2 regions of the Arthrobacter sp. P1_B3 genome follow, and region 2 is predicted to be linked to the other one. Evidence: predicted binding sites of a transcription regulator. Region 2 holds the regulator's gene; the other holds the start of a gene.
The links. Region 2 encodes Rex, which represses fermentation and respiration genes when NADH is low (regulators of the CRP and FNR family bind a similar motif). Its sites were predicted from a motif close to CTTGTGAANNNNTTCACAAG; they were not measured.

Region 1: the regulator Rex is predicted to act here: its motif matches at 2,354-2,373, upstream of benA (benzoate 1,2-dioxygenase large subunit).

The regions. Positions count from the first base shown of each region.
Region 1 covers NZ_JBFTZV010000039.1:10,592-20,392, reverse strand. The annotation lists gene benC (benzoate 1,2-dioxygenase electron transfer component BenC) at 1-282, opposite strand, end outside; gene benB (benzoate 1,2-dioxygenase small subunit) at 306-842, opposite strand; gene benA (benzoate 1,2-dioxygenase large subunit) at 879-2,261, opposite strand; gene catA (catechol 1,2-dioxygenase) at 2,588-3,472, shown strand; gene AC1D2F_RS22635 (benzoate/H(+) symporter BenE family transporter) at 3,581-4,867, shown strand; gene AC1D2F_RS22630 (dehydroquinate synthase/iron-containing alcohol dehydrogenase family protein) at 5,033-5,758, opposite strand; gene AC1D2F_RS22625 (glycoside hydrolase family 32 protein) at 5,752-7,122, shown strand; partial or broken gene AC1D2F_RS22620 (DUF1097 domain-containing protein) at 7,357-7,422, shown strand; gene mmuM (homocysteine S-methyltransferase) at 7,439-8,416, opposite strand; gene AC1D2F_RS22610 (YqfO family protein) at 8,753-9,190, shown strand; gene AC1D2F_RS22605 (cyclase family protein) at 9,187-9,801, shown strand, end outside.
Region 2 covers NZ_JBFTZV010000023.1:23,813-33,613, forward strand. The annotation lists gene AC1D2F_RS19270 (histidine phosphatase family protein) at 1-355, opposite strand, end outside; gene AC1D2F_RS19275 (YceI family protein) at 569-1,117, shown strand; gene AC1D2F_RS19280 (hypothetical protein) at 1,593-2,066, shown strand; gene AC1D2F_RS19285 (Yip1 family protein) at 2,283-3,092, shown strand; gene AC1D2F_RS19290 (redox-sensing transcriptional repressor Rex) at 3,159-3,854, opposite strand; gene AC1D2F_RS19295 (glutaredoxin family protein) at 3,929-4,201, opposite strand; gene AC1D2F_RS19300 (HAD family hydrolase) at 4,333-5,151, shown strand; gene AC1D2F_RS19305 (30S ribosomal protein bS22) at 5,344-5,442, opposite strand; gene AC1D2F_RS19310 (helix-turn-helix domain-containing protein) at 5,649-5,870, opposite strand; gene AC1D2F_RS19315 (3-deoxy-7-phosphoheptulonate synthase) at 6,070-7,218, opposite strand; gene AC1D2F_RS19320 (alpha-hydroxy acid oxidase) at 7,600-8,949, shown strand; gene gdhA (NADP-specific glutamate dehydrogenase) at 9,052-9,801, opposite strand, start outside.

The DNA of each region.
Region 1 (9,801 bases), on a different contig from region 2:
GAGCTCTTCCTCCGTCATGGCGTCGTCAATGTAGTCTCCCGGATCAAAGGAGCCGGAATCGCAAAAGGCCTTGCAGGTGCCGCAGGCACCGTCCCGACAGTCTGATGGAATGTTGATGCGTGCCTTGTATGCTGCATCCATCACCGTCTCGTAGTCGCCGACCTTGATGACTTTGGTGACGCCGTCCTCGAAGCTGAGGGCTACCTTGTGGCCCATGATTTCCTCCTGGCTGTGGGTCGCGTCGTCGCGGCCCGGGAATGTGCGGATCTGCCCGGTGGGCACGGATTTCTCAACGGCCGGGGCCGTCAGATCATGTAAACGTCCACCACGTGGTGGATGTAGTCGTTCTTCAGGACGACCTTCTTTTTGAGGATCACCGGCTCCCCGCCGGCCAGATCGATGGTGTAGAAGCTGGTCCCGAAGTATGTGTCCGTGGTGTTGTAGCGGAAGTACAGGGTGAACCAGTTGAAACGGACCTTCACCTGATCGCCGTCGTGCTCCTCGATCTCGATGTCGGTGATGTTGTGCCCGGTACGGGGCTCCGGGAGGGATGTGGCTGAGGACCGGTCCGTCTTGATCCGGAACACGCGGTCCTCGATGCCGCCGCGGTTGTCGTAGTAGATGAGTGATATCTCGTTCTGCGGGTCCTCGGTGAGCCGGTCATCCACGTCCCACGCAGGCATCCAGAATTCGGAGTCCGGGTGGTAGCACTGGAGCCACTCGTCGAACTGGCGGTCATCCAGCAGGCGGGCCTCCTTGTATAGGAAGGCACGGACAGTTTCGAGGGTGGCGATCTCCTCGGAGGTCTTGAGTGACGGGGCCGGTTTGGTCAGGTTGGTCATGGCGTTTTGCACTCTCTTTGTTCCAGGTGGTTTCGGTCAGGCAGTGACGGGAACGGCATCCAGTGCGGAGCGTTCCTCCACCACCAGGGCCCGGTCCATGACTTCCTTCCAGTACCCGTGCTGGATCGGGTAAAGCCCCTCGTCTTCCGTGCGCACGCCGGAAGCGATCACCCTGGACATGCCCAGCGCCTTGGCCTGTTCGTCCGGGCCGGCTATCTCATGGGTGGATCCGCGGGTCATGTCGTTCCAGGGCGCCGCTGTGGCCCAGTAGGTCTTGTTGCAGGACCGGAACTCCTCGAGGTCGTCAGGAGTTGCCATACCGGTGGCGTTGAAGAAGTCTTCGTACTGGCGAATGCGCTTGGAACGGTTCTCCGGCGACTCGCCCTTGGGAGCGATGCAGTAGATGGTGACCTCCGTCTGGTCCGCCGAGATGGGGCGGAAGTGGCGGATCTGCGAAGAGAACTGGTCCATGATGTACACATTCGGGTACAGGCAAAGGTTCCGCGAGATGTTGATCATGAAGTTGGCCTGCTCCTCGCCATACTTGGCCACAAGCTCATCGCGGCGGTCCCACAGAGGGCGATCCTCCGGGTTGGTCCATTCCTGCCACAGGAGCAGGTGTCCGTGGTCGTAGGAATAGAATCCGCCCTTGACCTTGCCCCACTTACCGGCATCCATGGCTTTCGTCGTGTTTGCGGAGTCGCCGGCGCTGCGGCGGGCTGTGGTGGCAGCATAGTTCCAGTGCACGGCCGTGACGTGGTAGCCATCGGCGCCGTTCTCGGCCTGCACCTTCCAGTTGCCGTCATAGGTGTAGGTGGACGAACCCCGCAGCACTTCGAGTCCCTCCGGCGACTGGTCCACGATGGAGTCGATCACCTTGGTGGCGTCACCCAGATGCTCTTCGAGCGGGAGCACATCGGCCTTGAGGGAACCGAAGAGGAAGCCGCGGTAGGAGTCGAAGCGGGCAACCTTGGTGAGGTCGTGGGAGCCTTCTTTGTTGAACGACTCCGGATAGCCGGCGTTACGGGAGTCTTTAACCTTCAGTAGTTCACCGGAGTTCTTGAAGGTCCAGCCGTGGAACGGGCAGGTGAAAGTGGTGCGGTTGTCCGTCTTGCGGCGGCACAGCATTGCGCCGCGGTGGGAGCAGGCGTTGACGATGCAGTTGAGGTTTTCGTCCTTGTCCCGGGTGATCACCACGGGTGTGCGGCCGATGTTGGTGGTGAAGTAGTCCCCCACGTTGGGGATCTGGGACTCGTGGGCCAGGTATACCCAGTTGCCCTCGAAGATGTGCTTCATCTCCAGTTCGAAGATTTCCTCGTCGGTGAAAATTTCGCGTTTGGCCCGGATCACGCCGTTCTCACGGTCGTCGATCACGGCGTCGGCAAGGACCTCGCGGACATGGGTCAGGTTCTCGGTCATGCGTGCTCCTTCATTGGAGAGTGCTGGACGAATGGGCGGCGGGTCCGGCTGGCGGGGTGCCCGTAGCGGACGTTAGGAGACCAGTCTTGCCGCTCGTGACCCCTCTCACATCAGGTAAATGCCTAGGTTCAACCAAGGGTGGTTTTATGTACGCATCATGACTAAAAAGCGGCCAAATCGATATTTGTAGCGTCCTTATTCGGGACCTACGATGAGACAGACATCACGCGATTACTGCGCCGCAGACGAGAAATACTGCCCCAGTGCTTCGCAGCGGGCGCGGGAGAACTTCCTGGCCCTATTCAATGAGGAATGTGGAGATCACCATGACTGAGACCCAAACGGACGCCCGCAAAGAGAATGAGGGCACTGCCATCGAAGCCGGCTCGAAGGCCACGGAGCGCTTCACCGCCTCGGGAAAGCTCTCGCGGCTGGATGTGCCGAAGGAAAGGGTGAGCCTGCTGGCGGGGGCACTCATTAAGGCCGCTAATGACATCGTCGTCGAACACCAGGTCACTTACGAGGAATACAACGCACTCAAAGCCTGGCTCATCAAAGTGGGAACTGACGGGGAGTGGCCGCTGTTCCTCGACGTGTGGCTGGAGCACACCGTGGAGGACGTCAACTCCCAGGATCGTCCCGGCACCGTGGGTACCATCGAGGGGCCTTACTACGTGCCCGGGTCCCCCGTACTCCCGACCCCGGCCACCGTAGAGATGCGTGAGGACGAGGAGGGAACGCCGCTGCACTTCAGCGGCCACTTCACCGATACGGAAGGTAACCCGATCCACGACGCCCAGGTGGAGATCTGGCATGCGGACAGCGCCGGGTTCTACTCCCAGTACGCCCCGGGCCTCCCCGAGTGGCTCTTCCGTGCCACGGTCAAGGCAGACGACGACGGCCGCTTCGAAATCAACACGATGCGCCCGGCTCCCTACCAGATTCCCACGGACGGGGCCTGCGGGCAGCTGATCAGCGCGGCAGGCTGGCATGCCTGGCGCCCGGCGCACATCCACATCAAGGTTTCCGCGCCTGGCTTCCAGCCTGTAACTCAGCAGCTGTACTTCCCCGGTGACCCGCACAACGCGGACGACATCGCCTCGGCAGTCAAGCCTGAACTGATGCTGGACCCCAAGACGCGCATGGATGGCGGGGCTGGCGAAGAAGTGGTCTATGACTACGTGCTCGCCAAGGAAGGCCAGCACAAGTAAGAAGCGACCGCTGACCGATCGGTGCCGGCGCCTCGGCCCGGTACCGGAGGCGCTCTGGAGTGCAAGCTCCAGGGCGCCTGCCTTTTGCCGCCGTTGTCAGGAGCCCGAATGCCGTCATCCCGTCAGGACCTACCCGCCGCCGCCCATGTGGAGGCCGTTGAGGCTCCGATGCCTCAACCGCTGCTGGAACGTCCGGGCGTTCGCCCCGCCAGCGTACGCCGGGTTCTCCGTGACCTCGGCCTGCCCTATTTTTCCAACGGGGTGATCGGCCTCATCTTCTCCGCATCCGGCCCGATGGCCGTTACCTTGGCCGTGGGAACGGCGGGAGGACTAACCGAAGGTCAACTCGCTTCTTGGGTGTTTGGCATCCTTTTTTCGGGTGGCGCGGCGACTCTGGTCATGTCTCTCCTCTATCGGCAACCCTTGGGCTTTGCCTGGTCCATTCCCGGGACGGTGCTGCTGGGTCCGTCCCTGCAGCACTTGTCCTTTCCGGAGGTGGTGGGGGCCTTCTTCACGTCCGGATTGCTCATCCTCGCGCTGGGTGCCACCGGCTTGGTCCGCAGGACCATGGCAATGGTGCCCATGCCGATCGTCATGGCCATGGTGGCCGCGGTGTTCCTGAAATTCGGCACAGACATTGTTGGTTCAACCCAGGCTAACCCTGTGGTGGCTGCCCCGATGGTGGTCGCATTCCTGGTCCTCACGGCCGTGCCCGCCCTGGGCAGGTTTCTTCCGCCGGTGCTCGGTACTCTTGTGGTTGGTTGTGTCGCTGTGGCGGCAAGTGGCCAATTTTCCATCCAAAAAGGCGGACCGGTTCTGGCCACCCCGGTCTTCACCCTTCCTGAGTTCACCTGGGCCGCCCAGCTCGAGCTGTTTGTTCCCCTGGCACTGACTGTGTTGTTCGTTCAGAATGGCCAGGGCATCGCGGTTCTCCGTGCTGCAGGCCACAATCCGCCGGTCAACGTCTTCGCCATCGTTTCGGGCGCGTTTTCGTTGATCAATGCCGGCTGCGGTGCTGTCTCAGCCTGCGTGACCGGTCCGACGAACGCCCTCATGACGTCCTCAGGAAGCAGGCAGCGTCAGTACACAGCGGCCGTGGTGTTCGGCGTCCTGGCCATGGCCTGCGCCGTCTTGGCTCCCACCCTCACCCGGCTTATGCTCGCCACGCCCAGAGAGTTCATCCTTGCCCTCGGCGGCATTGCCATGCTGCGCGCTCTCCAGCAAGCGTTTGTGAGCGCCTTCGCCACGACGTTCACACTGGGGTCCTTGGTGACATTCGTGGTGACCATGTCCGGGACGAACCTCGCCAACATTCACCCGGCGTTCTGGGGCCTGGTCATCGGCTACACGGTGTCCCGGGTGCTGGAGCGCCCGGACCATCAGGCAAGATCCTAGCCCGGCGTTTTCATGACCCTTCCGCCCCGGAATTCTTCAAGTTGAACGGTCCCAACGGGCGTTAGGCGCCTGACTGGTCGGTGGTTTACTTGGGTGGACGCCGATTCCTGAGTGTTGGTGGTGAGGGTGAGTTGCCGAAGCGTTGCGTTCGACCGGCGATTTGCGTCAGGCCACGGGGTCTTCTTCGTACCAGCCCACCCAGGCCGATGACGTCAGCTTGATAGCGGGCGTCGCCAGGTCCTCCTCCCAGAGGACCAGATCCTGTTTGCGGTTGAGATGGAACAGCAGTGCCAGGTGGTGTACCAGTGAAATCATGGAGTGTTTTCCTTCCAAGCAGCGTGCAGCAGCCGCTCCAGATCCGCAGCGTCGATGCTGCGGGGATTCGACGGCGGCACATGGGGCAGTATGAGGTCCACAGCTTCGGTGATGTGGTTTTCGCGAAGTCTGAGTTCCCGCAGGGTGCGCGGGGCGTCGAGTGATTTTGTAAAGGCGTTGCAGCCCGGTGACGGCGCCCGCGCTCTCCAGCGCGGCGGCGATGCGTGCTGCCGCTTCCGGCGCTGCGGCCACGTTGAGAGCAGTAACGTGCGGGAGTATCACGGCGTGCGTCTGGGCGTGCGGAAGATTGAAGGTTCCGCCCAGGACGTGGCAGATCTTGTGGTGCAGCCCCGATCCGGCCGAGGCGAATGCCGTCGCGGCCAGGAACGCTCCGCTCAGGGTCTGTTCCCTGCCAGCCGCGCCGAAGGGGTCTGCCTTGATAGCCGGCAGTCCGCGGGCGAGCAGGCGCATGGCCTCACCGGCGAGCGCCGCGTTCACGGGATCGGCGCGGGGTGCCCAGAGCGCATCGATGCAGTGCGCCAGGGCGTTCAAACCGGAGGCCACTGACAGTGCCACTGGCAGCGAAAGCGTCAGCCCGACGTCGTAAATCACCGACGCCGGCAGGACGCGGTCGTCGACGCCGGTGGTCTGGCGACGAGGAAGAAGACGTCTTTTCCGGCAGCATCGTGGTGGACCACGGCAATACCTCGGGATTCGGCACAGTGGAAGATCCGGCCTTGGTGGCCATCTACACGAGCGCCTTCAAGGAAGGCTCGGTGCACCAAGGGACACAAGCCCAGTCTCTCGCGTTCTCCACGGACGCCGGCGTGACGTGGAGCAAATACGCAGGCAACCCGGTGCTTGGCCGCGGCTCGGCCCATTTCCGGGACCCCAAGGTGTTCCGCTACGAGGGACCAGCCGGTTCCTGCTGGGTCATGGTGGCGGTGGAGGCCCAGCACCAGCAGGTTGTGCTGTACCGCTCGGCCAACCTCAAGGACTGGGAATACCTGAGCACCTTCGGCCCTGCAAACGCCACAGGAGGCGAATGGGAATGCCCCGACCTGTTCCCGCTCCCCGTCGACGGCGACCCGGACAACGTCAAGTGGGTCCTGGTGGTCAACATCAACCCGGGTGCCGTGGCCGGCGGCTCCGGAGGGCAATACTTCGTCGGCGACTTCGATGGGGTGCAGTTCACCGCCGACTCTGATTCACTCGTTCCAGCGGATGCCGACGGGACCACGGATCTCAGACACTGCCTGTGGCTCGACTGGGGACGTGACTACTACGCCGCCGTCTCCTTCAGCAACGCCCCGGAGAACCGCCGCATCATGATCGGCTGGATGAACAACTGGGACTGTGCCAACACCTTGCCCACGTCTCCGTGGCGCTCCGGGATGTCGCTTGCCCGCGAGGTCGAGCTCGCGACGGTGGACGGTTCGCCGCGCCTGGTGCAGCGCCCGGTGCTGCCGTTGGACTGTGGGGAGCCGACCCGCACCATCCAGGACGTGGAACTTCACGACTCCCTGTTGCAACTGCCCGACGCGGCGCCCGGATCAGCCCAGCTGATCGAGGCCGAAATCCTGCCCGGCACGGCCCGGACCGTTGCTTTCAGGCTTCTCGGCGCATCGGGCGGGAGCGCCGCAACGGTTCTCAGCTTCGATGCCGTTACGAGCCGGATCACCCTGGATCGCCGCAACTCCGGAAACACCGCCTTCCACGATAAGTTCGCGTCGGCTGAGTCGGCGCCAGTAAAGCTCGACGACGGCGTGCTAAGGCTCCGTGTAATCGTCGACCAGTGCTCCGTGGAGGTCTTCGCCCAAGACGGCTGGGTGGTCCTGAGTGATCTGGTGTTCCCCCTGTCCGGGAACCTGGGCACCGAAGTCCATGTGGAGGGCGGCACGGCCATTGTGCGGAAACTGGCCGTCACGGCCTTGTCCTAAACACAGCACCGCACTGCAGTGCCCACCCAAGGCCTGCCGGAACCAGGGCCAGCCACCGGCAGGGCCAAGACCGCGCAGCACGCGACGCTGTTTAGCCCGGCGGCTTTGTGCCGTATTTCCCTTACAGCTGCTCGTCTTTTTTCATGCGCGTGCTGATACTGGCCACAGCAAAATGCTACGCCGTAGTTTTGTACACGGTCAGCGGCTCATAGGTCGCTGACCTGCGCAAACAATGTGCCCTTCGGCCTCATCACCTGGTTCGGGTTCCTCTCCTGGGCATGCTTCTTCGCCGCCCGCGGCCAACGCGCCGGGCTGCTCAAGACCATCCCTGCCAACCTCTCCGGCGTGCTGTGGGGCGCGCCGTCACGGCGGCAATATCCTGTGGGGTCGTTCGACAGCACCCGCCAACGAGCCGGGCACCAAGTTCACGCCAGATTGGCGTTCCCTCCGCAAGGCTTGCGGGCTGTTTGCTATCGGGGCTCGCCGCGGCCGGCCCCCACGTTTTGGTGACTGCGTCATAGCTTTCGCCCGAATTCGGATATGCGATCAGGGGCGTATCAGTGGCTCTGCCCAGGGCCTCCAGCGATGGGGAGACCAGCTCCAGCGGCACGCAGTTCACGCCGATCGCCGCCACGAGCGGCTCCGCCGTAAAGAGCTTTGCCGCCTGAGCCAGCGGCGTACCGTCGCTGATGTGGCCGCCATCCCGTAGCGTGAAGGAGAGCCAGGCTTCGACGTCGAACTCTTTCATGAGTGCCAACAGGGCCTCGGCCTCCGGCAATGAAGGCAGCGTCTCACAGGCAAGAAAGTCCGCTCCGGCCTCCACCAGCGCTGCGATTCGAGGCCGGTGGAACTCCAAAAACTCGTTTCGGCCGAGGACATAGTCGCCCCGGTATTCCGATCCATCGGCAAGGTACGCGCCGTAGGGCCCGACTGATCCTGCAACCAGCAGGGGTCCCGCATCCGGGTTTTCGGCCAGGTACTCGCGGCGTGCCTCGTCAGCCAGGCGCACACTCAATGCCACCCGTTCCAAGGCCACTTCCTCGCCGATGCCGCGGCGCGCAAATCCCAGGGGTGTGGCTTGATAGCTCGCCGTGATGGCGACAGTGGCTCCGGCGCGGAAGTAATCGTGGTGTACGCGCTTGACCAGTTCCGGTTGTTCCAGAAGGACTTTAGCCGACCACAAAGGGTCTTCCAGATCGCAGCCGTGCGCTTCAAGCTCGGTGGCGAGTGCACCGTCCACGGTCAGGTTCGCTCCGGCGTCGAGCATGCGGGAAAGCATCGTGTTACTGGGCATCGTTCAGGGCTCCAAGCATTTCGGTTTGTTCTTTCCTGCGGGCAGTTGCGGCGCCTCGTGGCCCGGCAATGCAAGGTAGCACAACGTGCAGTGCCAAAAGCGCAGTGCAGCCCCGGGCTTGCAGATGACGGTCAGCAGCCGCTTGCAGCGACCGGTGTTCCGCGGCACAGTGACGCCCAAAGTCCGGCGGATGTGCCGAGTGAACGCGAATGCCTCCTCTAATTTTGTGCGTAATAAGCATTTCTTCATGCTTGTAATGCACATCACTCTATGCCACCATGGCATTCAGACACCATTTGCGAGCTGCCCAGGAAGAGGCTTCCCTTGAAAATTGCAATGAAATCAGTCCGCAAGCTGCGCGTGCATTGGCCCATAGCTTCGGAAACTTTCTCCCGGCTCGCCAGGGGCGACGCAGAAGCATTCAAAGATGAGGCCGGCATCGCGGCCCTGCTCCAGGCCTCGTCGGAGTCCCCTGACTTAGGGGATTTTGGCAACTACAGGCATGTATTCGAATCCGGCCTGGGTTTCGAGGGGTTCACATGCACTGAAGGCGCTAACCCTACGCTGGGGCAGGTGGGCCAGCGGACAATTTCACATACCTTGGTCTTCACGACGTATTTCGATGTGGCGACCCCTGACGCCGCCGTGGAACGCTTCCTGCAGCACATCGTGGATATCCATCCGTGGGAGGTACCGGTCATCGAACTGACAGGGCCAGTCAGCGTCTCCAGCACAGCCCTTCCGGCAGTCTTTGAGAGCGAGGCCGCATCATGATTGAAACCACCACGACCCGGCTTTGGGACGATCTGCAGCCGTTGCTGGCGGGCAGGTCATTCACCGACCTGACGCACGCCTTCCACCCTGGCCAGCCTCATTTCCCGGCATTCCCGGACGAAATCAGGGAGGCGGTGTTCGATCTGGAGAAAGGCGACGGTTTCACGGCTCACCGTTATTCGATCATCGGCCAATGGGGGACGCACGTTGACCCTCCCTCGCATTTCATCCGCGGGGGACGGACCTTGGACCAGATTCCTGTGGAGGATATGGTCCTTCCGCTGGCCATCCTCGACATCACCGCGCGGGTCACCGCAAATACGGACGCCACTCCCACGATGGAGGACGTCCAGGCATGGGAGAGCCGCAACGGTGCCATCGCCCCCGGGGCCTTTGTGGCGTTGCGGACAGGGTGGAGCCATCGCTGGCCCGACGCCGACGCCATGGCGAACAGGGACGATAAGGGGGTCAGCCACACGCCTGGCTGGTCGCAGGAAGTCCTCTCCTTCCTGATCGAGGAGCGGTCGGTAACTGCCGTCGGCCATGAGCAGACAGACACAGACCCGGGACTGGCTACGTCCCGCCAGGATTTCAGCTTGGAGACCTATGTT
Region 2 (9,801 bases):
GCCGGAACGGGTTGTACAGCCGGGCCCAGTGCTTGGGCCGGAGCAGCTCCGCCTTGGAGACGTGGAGGCCCTCAAAGTAGTTGGCGGCTTCGATGATGCGGGCTTCGGTGGCAATCTCGAGGCCCAGGGCATCGGCAATCGGCTGGGCCGTCTCCTGCGCGCGGGTCAGCGGAGACGCGGCGAGGTGGACGATCCGGGCCCCTTGTTCGGAACGCTCCCTGAAGTGTTCGGCCAGCGTGCGGGCCATCTCCCGGCCGAGTTCGGAGAGGTGGAATTCCGGCAGCCTGCCGTACAGGACACCATCGGGATTGTGGACCTCGCCGTGGCGGAGCAAATGAACAGTGGCTTGGGGCATGTCTACCAGTTTCTCAAAGATGCCGGTCGATCTGAAATCTTCTACAGGAAGTAGAACTGAAGAGTTTGGAAAAATGTTCCCCGGAGTTGGAATAAAAGATGCAAATGCATGTTTATACTGGGTGAAGCAGTTAGTTGAGAGTTCAACCAATGAGGCTTCAACTAACGATCAGACGAACCACCGCAGTACCAACCCGACTCAAGGAGCATCACCATGGCACTTCCCGCAAACGTCACCACCGGCATCTGGACCCTCGACCCGTCGCACAGCGAGATCGGCTTCACCGTCCGCCACGCCGGCATCAGCAAGGTCCGCGGTCAGTTCACCGACGCCGCAGCCACCCTGGACCTGACCGAGAACGTCACCGACTCCAAGGTCAACGCCTCGATCAAGACCGCAAGCTTCGACTCCGGTGACGCCAACCGTGACGGCCACGTCCGCGGCGGAGACTTCTTCGACGTCGAGACGTTCCCGGAGATCTCCTTTGTCTCCAGCACCATCGTCCCCAAGGGCGACGCCTACGAGCTCCAGGGCGACCTCACCATCAAGGGCATCACCCGCCCCGTGGCCCTTGAGACCGAGTTCAACGGCGTGGCCGTCGATCCCTTCGGCAACACCCGCGCCGGCCTCAGCGCCGAAACCACCATCAGCCGCAAGGACTTCGGCCTGACCTGGAACGCGGTCCTCGACGCCGGCGGCGTGCTGGTCAGCGACAAGGTTGCCATCAACCTGGAACTGGCCTTCATCGCCCCCGCAGCGTAGCCAGTACCGCCGCGGGCCGGTCACTCCGTCCGGTCCCGGGCGGACGACGCCGGTCCGCCGGTTCCAGCGCCCTGCTTCATCTTCGCGATGAAGCAGGGCGCTGTTGTTTGTGCCGCTGCTGGGCGCCGCGACGGGCTTCGCGACTGGCCTGGGGATTCCCTAGATAACAGGGAAACGCCGGTCTACAGTGAGAGCCATGAGCAACCCGAGTGATGTACCGCCACAGCAGCCGGGCGCCCAGCCGCCGGCGTCGGGCAACGTCCCGCCAGCCGGCCCACAGCAGCCCCCAGTCAGCCCGTCGCCCACTCCCGGCTACCAGTCACCTCCGCCGGGGTACCAAGGTGAGCCCGGCTATCAGGCTCCCCCGCCGGGTTATCAGGCACCGCCGCCCGGGTATCAGGGTGAGCCCGGCTATCAGGCTCCCCCACCCGGGTACCAGGGCCAGCCGGCGCCGGCGGGTGGATTCCGCTTCGAGATGCCCACCGACCGTCCCAGGAACTTCAGCGATGCACTGCCTGTAGGCGGCCTCTCCGGCATGTTCAAGGTCGCTCCGATGCCCACCGAGCTGAAGGTCTCGTACTGGATCTGGCTTATCGGCGGACTGCTGGGACTCCTCGGTGGAATCATCGGGTTGTTCGGGTCCTTCGTCCTGATCGCCTTCGCGCCGCCGATCGGACTCGTGGTGCTGCTGCTCGTCATCGTGGCTCTTGCATTGGCAACCGCTCAAATCATCCTGGCCATGAAGATGAAGGAAGGCCGGGAGTGGGCCCGTTTCGCCCTCACCATTCTTGTCGGCATCTCCTTGGTGCTGACAGTCATCGGTGCCGGCGTCGCCGACGGCCGGGCGGGCGGAAACCTGCCGGGCTTCATCATCAGCCTGGTGGCTACCGTGCTTATGTGGCTGCCGAACGCCCAGGCCTGGTTTGTCGCCAACCGGGGCCGAATCTAGGCCATCCGCCGACGGGGAACCCCCCGGATCGTGGGGGCGACGGTGCATTCCCGCCGCGGCTGCACCGGCCTTCGAATAAGGGTTGAGAATACCTCTCCGGAATGATCCACACGGCGGCCGGGCCGCGGTACGGTTGAGCTAAACCATGCTGGGGGCAGGGCAGGATCACTGGTCCCGGTGGCCGATTCAGTGATCGACACGCAAAGGACCGCTTTCATGAGCAACCCGCCAGTCCAGCCCTCACCGCCCAACGGCTCCGAGCCGGGCGGGGAATCCACTCCGGGCTACGGCCAGAACGCCCCGCAGGCGCCGCAGCACGGCCAGCAGACACCGCCGGCGTACGGCCAGAACGCCCCGCAGACGCCGCAGCACGGCCAGCAGGCGCCACAGTACGGCCAGCAGACGCCGCCGGCGTACGGCCAGAACGCCCCGCAGACGCCGCAGCACGGCCAGCAGACGCCCCCGACCTACGGCCAGAACGCCCCGCAGGCGCCACAGTACGGCCAGCCCCCTTACGGCCAGTCCCCCTACGCCCAGTACCCGTCCGAACAGCCGCAGGCTCCAGGCGCGGTTCCCCAACTGGTCAACACTTCGTTCTGGCTGATCGTCGCAGCCGGAGCCCTGTGGGTCATCTCCATGCTGGTGTCACTGGGAACCCTGGACACGCCTGCCGTCAGGGACATGTTCGAGCAGCAGATGGCGACGAGCGGCACCAGGGTCGATTTCGAATCCATCAAGGGTTTCCTGATCGGCACAATCGTGGTGTTCGCCCTGATCAGCGCCGGGCTGTACGCCCTCGTCGCATTCAATATCCGCAAGGGCAAGAACTGGGCTCGAATTCTGGGCACCGTGTTCGCCGCTTTGTCGATCTTCAACATCTTCCCGCTCAGCCTCGCCACGCTCGCGGCGCTGGTCGGCATCGCGGCCATCGTGCTGCTTTACCTGCCGGCGGCCTCGCCGTACTTCCAGAAGCGGCAGACCTTTGCCAACCCTTACGGACAGCCCGGAGCCCCTTTCGGGAAGTAGCTTCGCCAAGCACCACCCAGCAGGGAACTGCCCAGCGGGCGCGGGACCCGGAGGGTACGGCCGATCCTAGTCGGCGTCCTCCGGGTCCTGCGCCCTTTGTGCGTGGTAGGCCAGAATCTGCAGTTCAGTTGCCATGTCGACCTTGCGGAGATTGACCCCCGGGGGGACCTGCAGCATCACCGGCGCGAAGCTGAGGATGCTCCGCACGCCGGCGGCAATCACCCGGTCGCAGACGCCCTGGGCCACCGCGGCGGGCAAGGCGAGGACCACCATGTTGGCCCCCGTCCGTTGCAGTACCGGCTCAAGGTCAGCGGCGTCGCTGACCCGCAGCCAGCCGACCTCGCTACCCACCACCATCTGGTCGGCGTCGAAAATCGCCACAATGTCAAAGCCCCGCGACTCGAATCCGCCGTACCGGGCCAGGGCCTTGCCCAGGTTGCCCGCACCGACGATCGCGACTTTCCAGTCATGCGTCAGCCCGAGCGCAGCCGCGATGTGTCGGTTAAGGTACTGGACCTCGTAACCGACACCGCGGGTTCCGTAGGAGCCGACATAGGAGAGGTCCTTGCGCAGCGTCGAGGAGCTAACTCCGGAGGCCTCGGCCAGCGACTCGGACGAGACCCGGTCAACCCCGTCAGCCAGCAGTGTGGTCAGGGCGCGCAGATAGATGGTCAGCCGGGCCACGGCCGCGGGTGGAATCTGTTTGGCGGCAGTCCCGGCTCCCCCGGGGACAGCCCCGGGAGATGAATCCAGCGAAGTCACTATCTGCTCCATTGCGTCGCGTTGTGCTTCCCACTCTAGAGCCCCGGCGCATCACGCAACAAAGCACCCCGCCGTCAGGACGGCTGGTCGAGGACCCGTTGCAGGGTCCGGGTCAGTCGGGCCTCGTCGATCTTCCAGAAATCCCGCTGGACCCCGTTGACCAGCACCACCGGGATCTCCTCGGCGAAGCGCTCACGCAGCCCGGCGTCGTCGTCCACCGATTTCTCCGACCAGTCGATGCCGAGCGCAGCGGTAACACGGGCGACGGCGGCGCGCGCGTCCGCGCACAGGTGGCAGTCAGCTTTGGTGATCAGTACGACATCGGGGAAGGACGCGGGTTTGGCCATGCATCCACCGTAGCCCGGCCGCCGCTTCGGCGTCGACGCGCGGCGCAGTCCGCCTGAGGCCGGGCCGTCCCGCCGTCGCGTCGCGCGCCGTGCGGGCGGTCCGGGGCCCGGTCATTGACTAGACTCGTGGCATGCCCGAGGAGAAATACGTCATTGTGGCCAGTGAGCCTGCTGCATCGATGCAGCACGGCGAGGCTGCGTTTTTCGACGTCGACAACACCCTCATGAAGGGCGCAAGCCTTTTCCATGTCGCCCGCAAGCTTCACCAGCGCGGCGCGTTCACCCTGCCGCAGGCCGCCGGGTTCGCTTGGAAGCAATTCATGTTCGTCCTGCGCGGCGAAAACATGGATGACGTCCACGCCGTCCGCGATTCCGCCCTGACGCTGGCCGCCGGCATCACAGCCAAGGACATCGAAGCTCTGGGCGAAGAGGTCTACGACGAGATGATTGAGTCGCGGATCTGGCCGGGGGCCAAGGCCCTGGCGGAGCAGCATCTCCGGGTGGGGCGCAAAGTTTGGCTCGTCACGGCGACGCCGATCGAGGTAGCCACCGTCATTGCCGCCCGGCTGGGCCTGACCGGGGCGCTGGGCACGGTGGGCGAGATTTTGGACGGCTCGTACACGGGGCGGCTCGTGGGAGAAATCCTCCACGGCCCGGCCAAAGCAGTCGCAGTCCAGCAAATTGCCGACGACCAAGGGCTGGACCTCAGCCGCTGCTGGGCCTACAGCGATTCCCACAACGACATCCCGCTGCTGAGCATGGTGGGGCACCCCGTTGCCATCAATCCCGACTCCAAGCTGCGCCGTTACGCCCGCGAGCACAACTGGCCGGTCTACGACTTCCGTGCCGGCCGGCGTGCCGCCACCCTGGGATTCAAGGCCGCGACGGTCGGCGGGGCCATCTACGGCCTGTGGCGGGGGTTCTCCCGCTTCCGCGGACCCAGCCGCTGATCCCCGCGGTTTTCCGCTGCGGTTTCGGTTCCGCGCCTTTGTTTCAGACCCGCGCGTCGCGGATCCGGGCCCGCCCGTGTCCGATTCCGCAGCCCGCGTCCAATCCGGCGCGAAATCTTCCCACCGGGCTGGAGCAAGAAAAATGCCCGCCGCCTGGAAGGCAACGGGCATTTCATGCATTTCGAAGTATGGCTACTTCTTATTGCGACGCTGGTGGCGCGTCTTGCGAAGCAGCTTGCGGTGCTTCTTCTTGGCCATACGCTTGCGACGCTTCTTAATAACTGAACCCACGAAAGTTCCTTACCGGCTAGATGCAGTACCTGCCTGTTGGGAAGGGTCCGCGGGCTAAGCAAGCAGACTGAAACAACTGACAGGTTCTTACAATGACGTAAAACGTTCCTTAACAGGGTACCGCCTCTGCGAGGCACCCCACGACCGCGGGACCCATGCGGGACCCAAAGCAGTCGATTCACGCTGTGAATGTTGCCGCTGGCTGTTCAGCCAGTTCCGGCGTGACCGTCGCTCCGGTCGACGACGGCACCCTTGAGGTACTGTTCGACGGCGTTTTCCGGCACGCGGTAGGAGCGGCCGAAGCGCACGGCCGGCATCTCCCCCGAATGCACCAGACGGTACACAGTCATCTTTGATACCCGCATAAGTTCCGCGACTTCGGCCACGGTCAAAAAACGGGCCTTGGAGAAGTTGGCCTCCGTAGACATTTCCCTATTCCTTTGCTCAAGCGAACGGCAGCCCCACCTGGTGACATGGCGGTGTGCCGATGCTGAGCCATCAAACAACCATGTGTTAGCAACACTAGTTGCTCATGGTGCCAATGTGAAAGACTTCCTCAGGAATCCCCACACGTTTTCCGCAGGAATCTCGAAAATCTCGCACTTCCCGCGCCCTCCTGTCCAACCCTCAGGCACGCGTCCGGCGCGTGCGGGCCGAGGCGGCCAGTTGGCCAAGTACCGACGCCGTCACATCCCAGTCCATGCAGGCATCCGTGACGCTCTGGCCGTAGACCAGCTCGTCCCGGCCGGCGGCTCCAGCGTTGCCTGCGGCTTTGCCTGCGGTTGTGACGGCGGCGTTGACCTCTAGGTTTTGCGCCCCGCCCACCAGGAAGCTCTCCAGCATGACGCCGGCGATGGCCCCGGCCGCGGCTCCGGGACTTTCCAGCTGGGCACCAATTTCGAGGGCGACCTCGGCCTGGCGGTGGTGGTTCTTGCCGCTGTTGGCGTGGCTGGCGTCGACGATCAGGCGGGGGTTCAGCTGCTTCGCGGCGAGTTTGGCGGAGGCCGCTTCAACGTCGGCGGCGGAGTAGTTGGGTCCCTTGCGTCCGCCGCGGAGGATGACGTGGGTGTCCGGGTTGCCGGCGGTGGCCACAAGCGCGGCCCTGCCGTCGTCGTCGATCCCGAGGAACGCCTGGGCCGCAGCGGCGGCGCTGCACGCATCCAGCGCCACCTGGAGGTCGCCGTCGGTCCCGTTCTTGAAGCCGATCGGCATGGACAGCCCGGAAGCCAGCTGGCGGTGGATCTGGCTCTCCGTGGTGCGGGCGCCGATCGCGCCCCAGGCGACCAGGTCCGCGACGTACTGGGGGCTGATGGGCTCAAGGAACTCGGTGGCGGTGGGCAGGCCGAGGGCCGTGACCTGGCGCAGGAAGGCCCGGGCCGCGCGCAGGCCCGCGGCGATGTCGTGGCTGCCGTCCAGCCGGGGGTCGTTGATCAGGCCCTTCCAGCCCACCGTGGTGCGCGGCTTTTCGAAGTACGTGCGCATGACGATCAGCAGGTCTTCGCGGTGCTTCTCGGCCTGGCTGACCAGCCGGCGGGCGTATTCCAGCCCCGCCTTGGGATCGTGGATGGAGCAGGGGCCCACGATGACGAGCAGCCGGTCGTCGACACCGTCCATGATGGCCCGGACCTCGTCCCGGCCCCGTCCAACTACCTCGGCCAGGCGGGGCTCCAGCGGCAGTTCCGCCATGAGGTCCTGCGGGGTGGGCAGCGGGGTGAACTCGCTGACGCGCAGGTTCGAGGTGGAGTGCTGGGTGCCGGGGGCTGCTTCGATGCTCATGTTCGGGTCCTGTTCCGGATGCGGAGCGGGCCCTGATCAGAACCCGCCGGAGAAATGGCGAAGGGCAGAGAATGATCTCTGCCCTGTTGGCTCTGAAGGAAAGTTGGATGCGTGTCAGTTAGACGCGGGCCCCTCCAGAGCCAACGAAAAATACGCATACCAACGGTTAGTCATAGCGTCGACCATAGCCCCGGAGCCGCGGCCGGGGCAAACACCGGGCGTAACAATTCGCCGGACCCGTCGCCCCGGGACGCCGAGAGTGCAGTTCGCGGCAGTGTGCCGCGCCAACACTGCCGCGAAGTGTCATTTCGGCGCACACCGGCACCACCTAGAGTGTGAGGGAACCCCAGCACGAGCATCCGACCCACTATGGAGACAGCCATGACGCAGACCGTTCCGCCCGGCAACCCCGAGGCTCCGATCACTCCCGGGGCCACTTCCACGGACCCCGGTGCCTCCTCGTCCGGGCAAGGCGCAGCGGCGGCGGCCGCCCGTGGGCTTCCTGCCGCGTTGAAGCGCCGTGTGCCCAAATACGCCGACCTCGCTCCCCTGATGCAGTTCAAGAAGCCGGAGTTCAGCCGGGCCGCCAGGCTGCGCCGTGCCAGCACCATCTGGGACCTGCGGGACATGGCCAAGCGCCGCACGCCCCAGGCACCGTTCGACTACACCGACGGCGCCGCCGAGGCCGAAATCTCCCTCCGCCGCGCACGCCAGGCGTTCCTGGACATCGAGTTCCGGCCCGGGGTCCTGCGTGACGTCTCCAGCATCGACCTCAGCACCGACATCCTAGGCGGGCCTTCCCGCCTGCCGGTCGGGATCGCGCCGACAGGATTCACCCGGATGATGCAGTCCGAGGGCGAATACGCCGGCTCCCAGGCCGCCGAAGCCGCCGGCATTCCATACACGCTCTCCACCATGGGCACGGCGTCCCTCGAGGACGTGGCCGCCGCCGCACCCACGGGCCGCAACTGGTTCCAGCTGTACCTGTGGACGGACCGGGACCGGTCGCTGGAACTGATCCAGCGTGCCGCCGCGGCGGGCAACGACACCCTGATGGTCACGGTGGACACCGCCGTCGCCGGCGCCAGGCTCCGCGACGTCCGCAACGGCATGACCATCCCGCCCGCCCTGACGCTCAAGACCGTGCTCGATGCGTCCTACCGGCCCGCGTGGTGGTTCAACTTCCTCACCCACGAGCCGCTGACTTTCGCGTCGCTGTCCCGGTACACGGGCACGGTCGCGGACCTGATCAACTCCATGTTCGACCCCACCCTGACCTACGCCGACCTCGACTGGCTGCGCGAGACCTGGAAGGGCAAGCTCGTGGTCAAGGGCATCCAGACGGTCGACGACGCCCGCAAGGTGGTGGACCACGGCGCGGACGGGATTGTGCTCTCCAACCACGGCGGCCGCCAGCTGGACCGGGCGCCGATCCCGTTCCACCTGCTCCCCGAGGTCGCTGCCGCGCTGAAGGCGGACCGCAGCGAGGCCGCGATCATCCTGGACACCGGCATCATGAGCGGCGCGGACATCATCGCCGCCCTCGCCCTCGGCGCCGACTTCACGCTGATCGGCCGCGCCTACCTGTACGGGCTTATGGCCGGCGGACGGGCCGGGGTGGACCGCGCCCTCCAAATCCTGGAGAAGGACATGGAACGCACCATGGCCCTGCTGGGCGTCAGCCGGATCGCGGACCTCACCCCGGACCACGTGCGGATCCTCCGGCAGTAGCCCGTCCGACATATGCCCGCGGAAATGACTGTGGCGGCAGTGTCTGTCGAAGAACACTGCCGCCACCGCTGTCCCGGCACACGGGCAACCGGAAGATCAGACCTAGATGAGGCCCTGGGCGAGCATCGCGTCGGCTACCTTCACGAAGCCGCCGATGTTCGCGCCCAGCACGTAGTTCCCAGGGTCCCCGTACTCGTCCGCGGTGGCCGCGCAGCGGTCGTGGATTCCGACCATGATCTCCGTGAGGCGTTCCTCGGTGTGCGCGAACGACCAGGAGTCGCGGCTGGCGTTCTGCTGCATTTCCAGTGCGGACGTCGTCACGCCTCCCGCGTTGGCGGCCTTGCCCGGGCCGAACAGGATGCCGGCTTCCTGGAAGACCGCGACGGCGTCACGCGTCGAGGGCATGTTGGCGCCCTCGCCCACCGCCAGCAGGCCGTTGCGGACCAGCCGGGCAGCGGCGTCGCCGTCGAGTTCGTTCTGCGTGGCGCACGGCAGCGCGACCGTCGCGTCGACGTCCCAGACTGAGCCGCCCTCCACGTAGGAGACGGCGGAGCGCCGGGCTTCGTAGTCCTTGAGCCGTCCGCGCTCGACCTCCTTGATCTGGCGCAGCAGCGCGACGTCGATCCCGGCCTCGTCCACGATGTAGCCGGAGGAATCGGAGCAGGCCACAACGGTGGCGCCGAGCGCTTGGGCCTTGGCGATCGCGTTGATGGCGACATTGCCGGAGCCGGAGACCACCACGCGCTGGCCGTCGAAGGACTGGCCGCGGGTCTTGAGCATTTCTTCGGCAAAGATCACGGTGCCGTAGCCCGTGGCTTCGGGCCTCACCAGCGAACCGCCCCAGGAGATGCC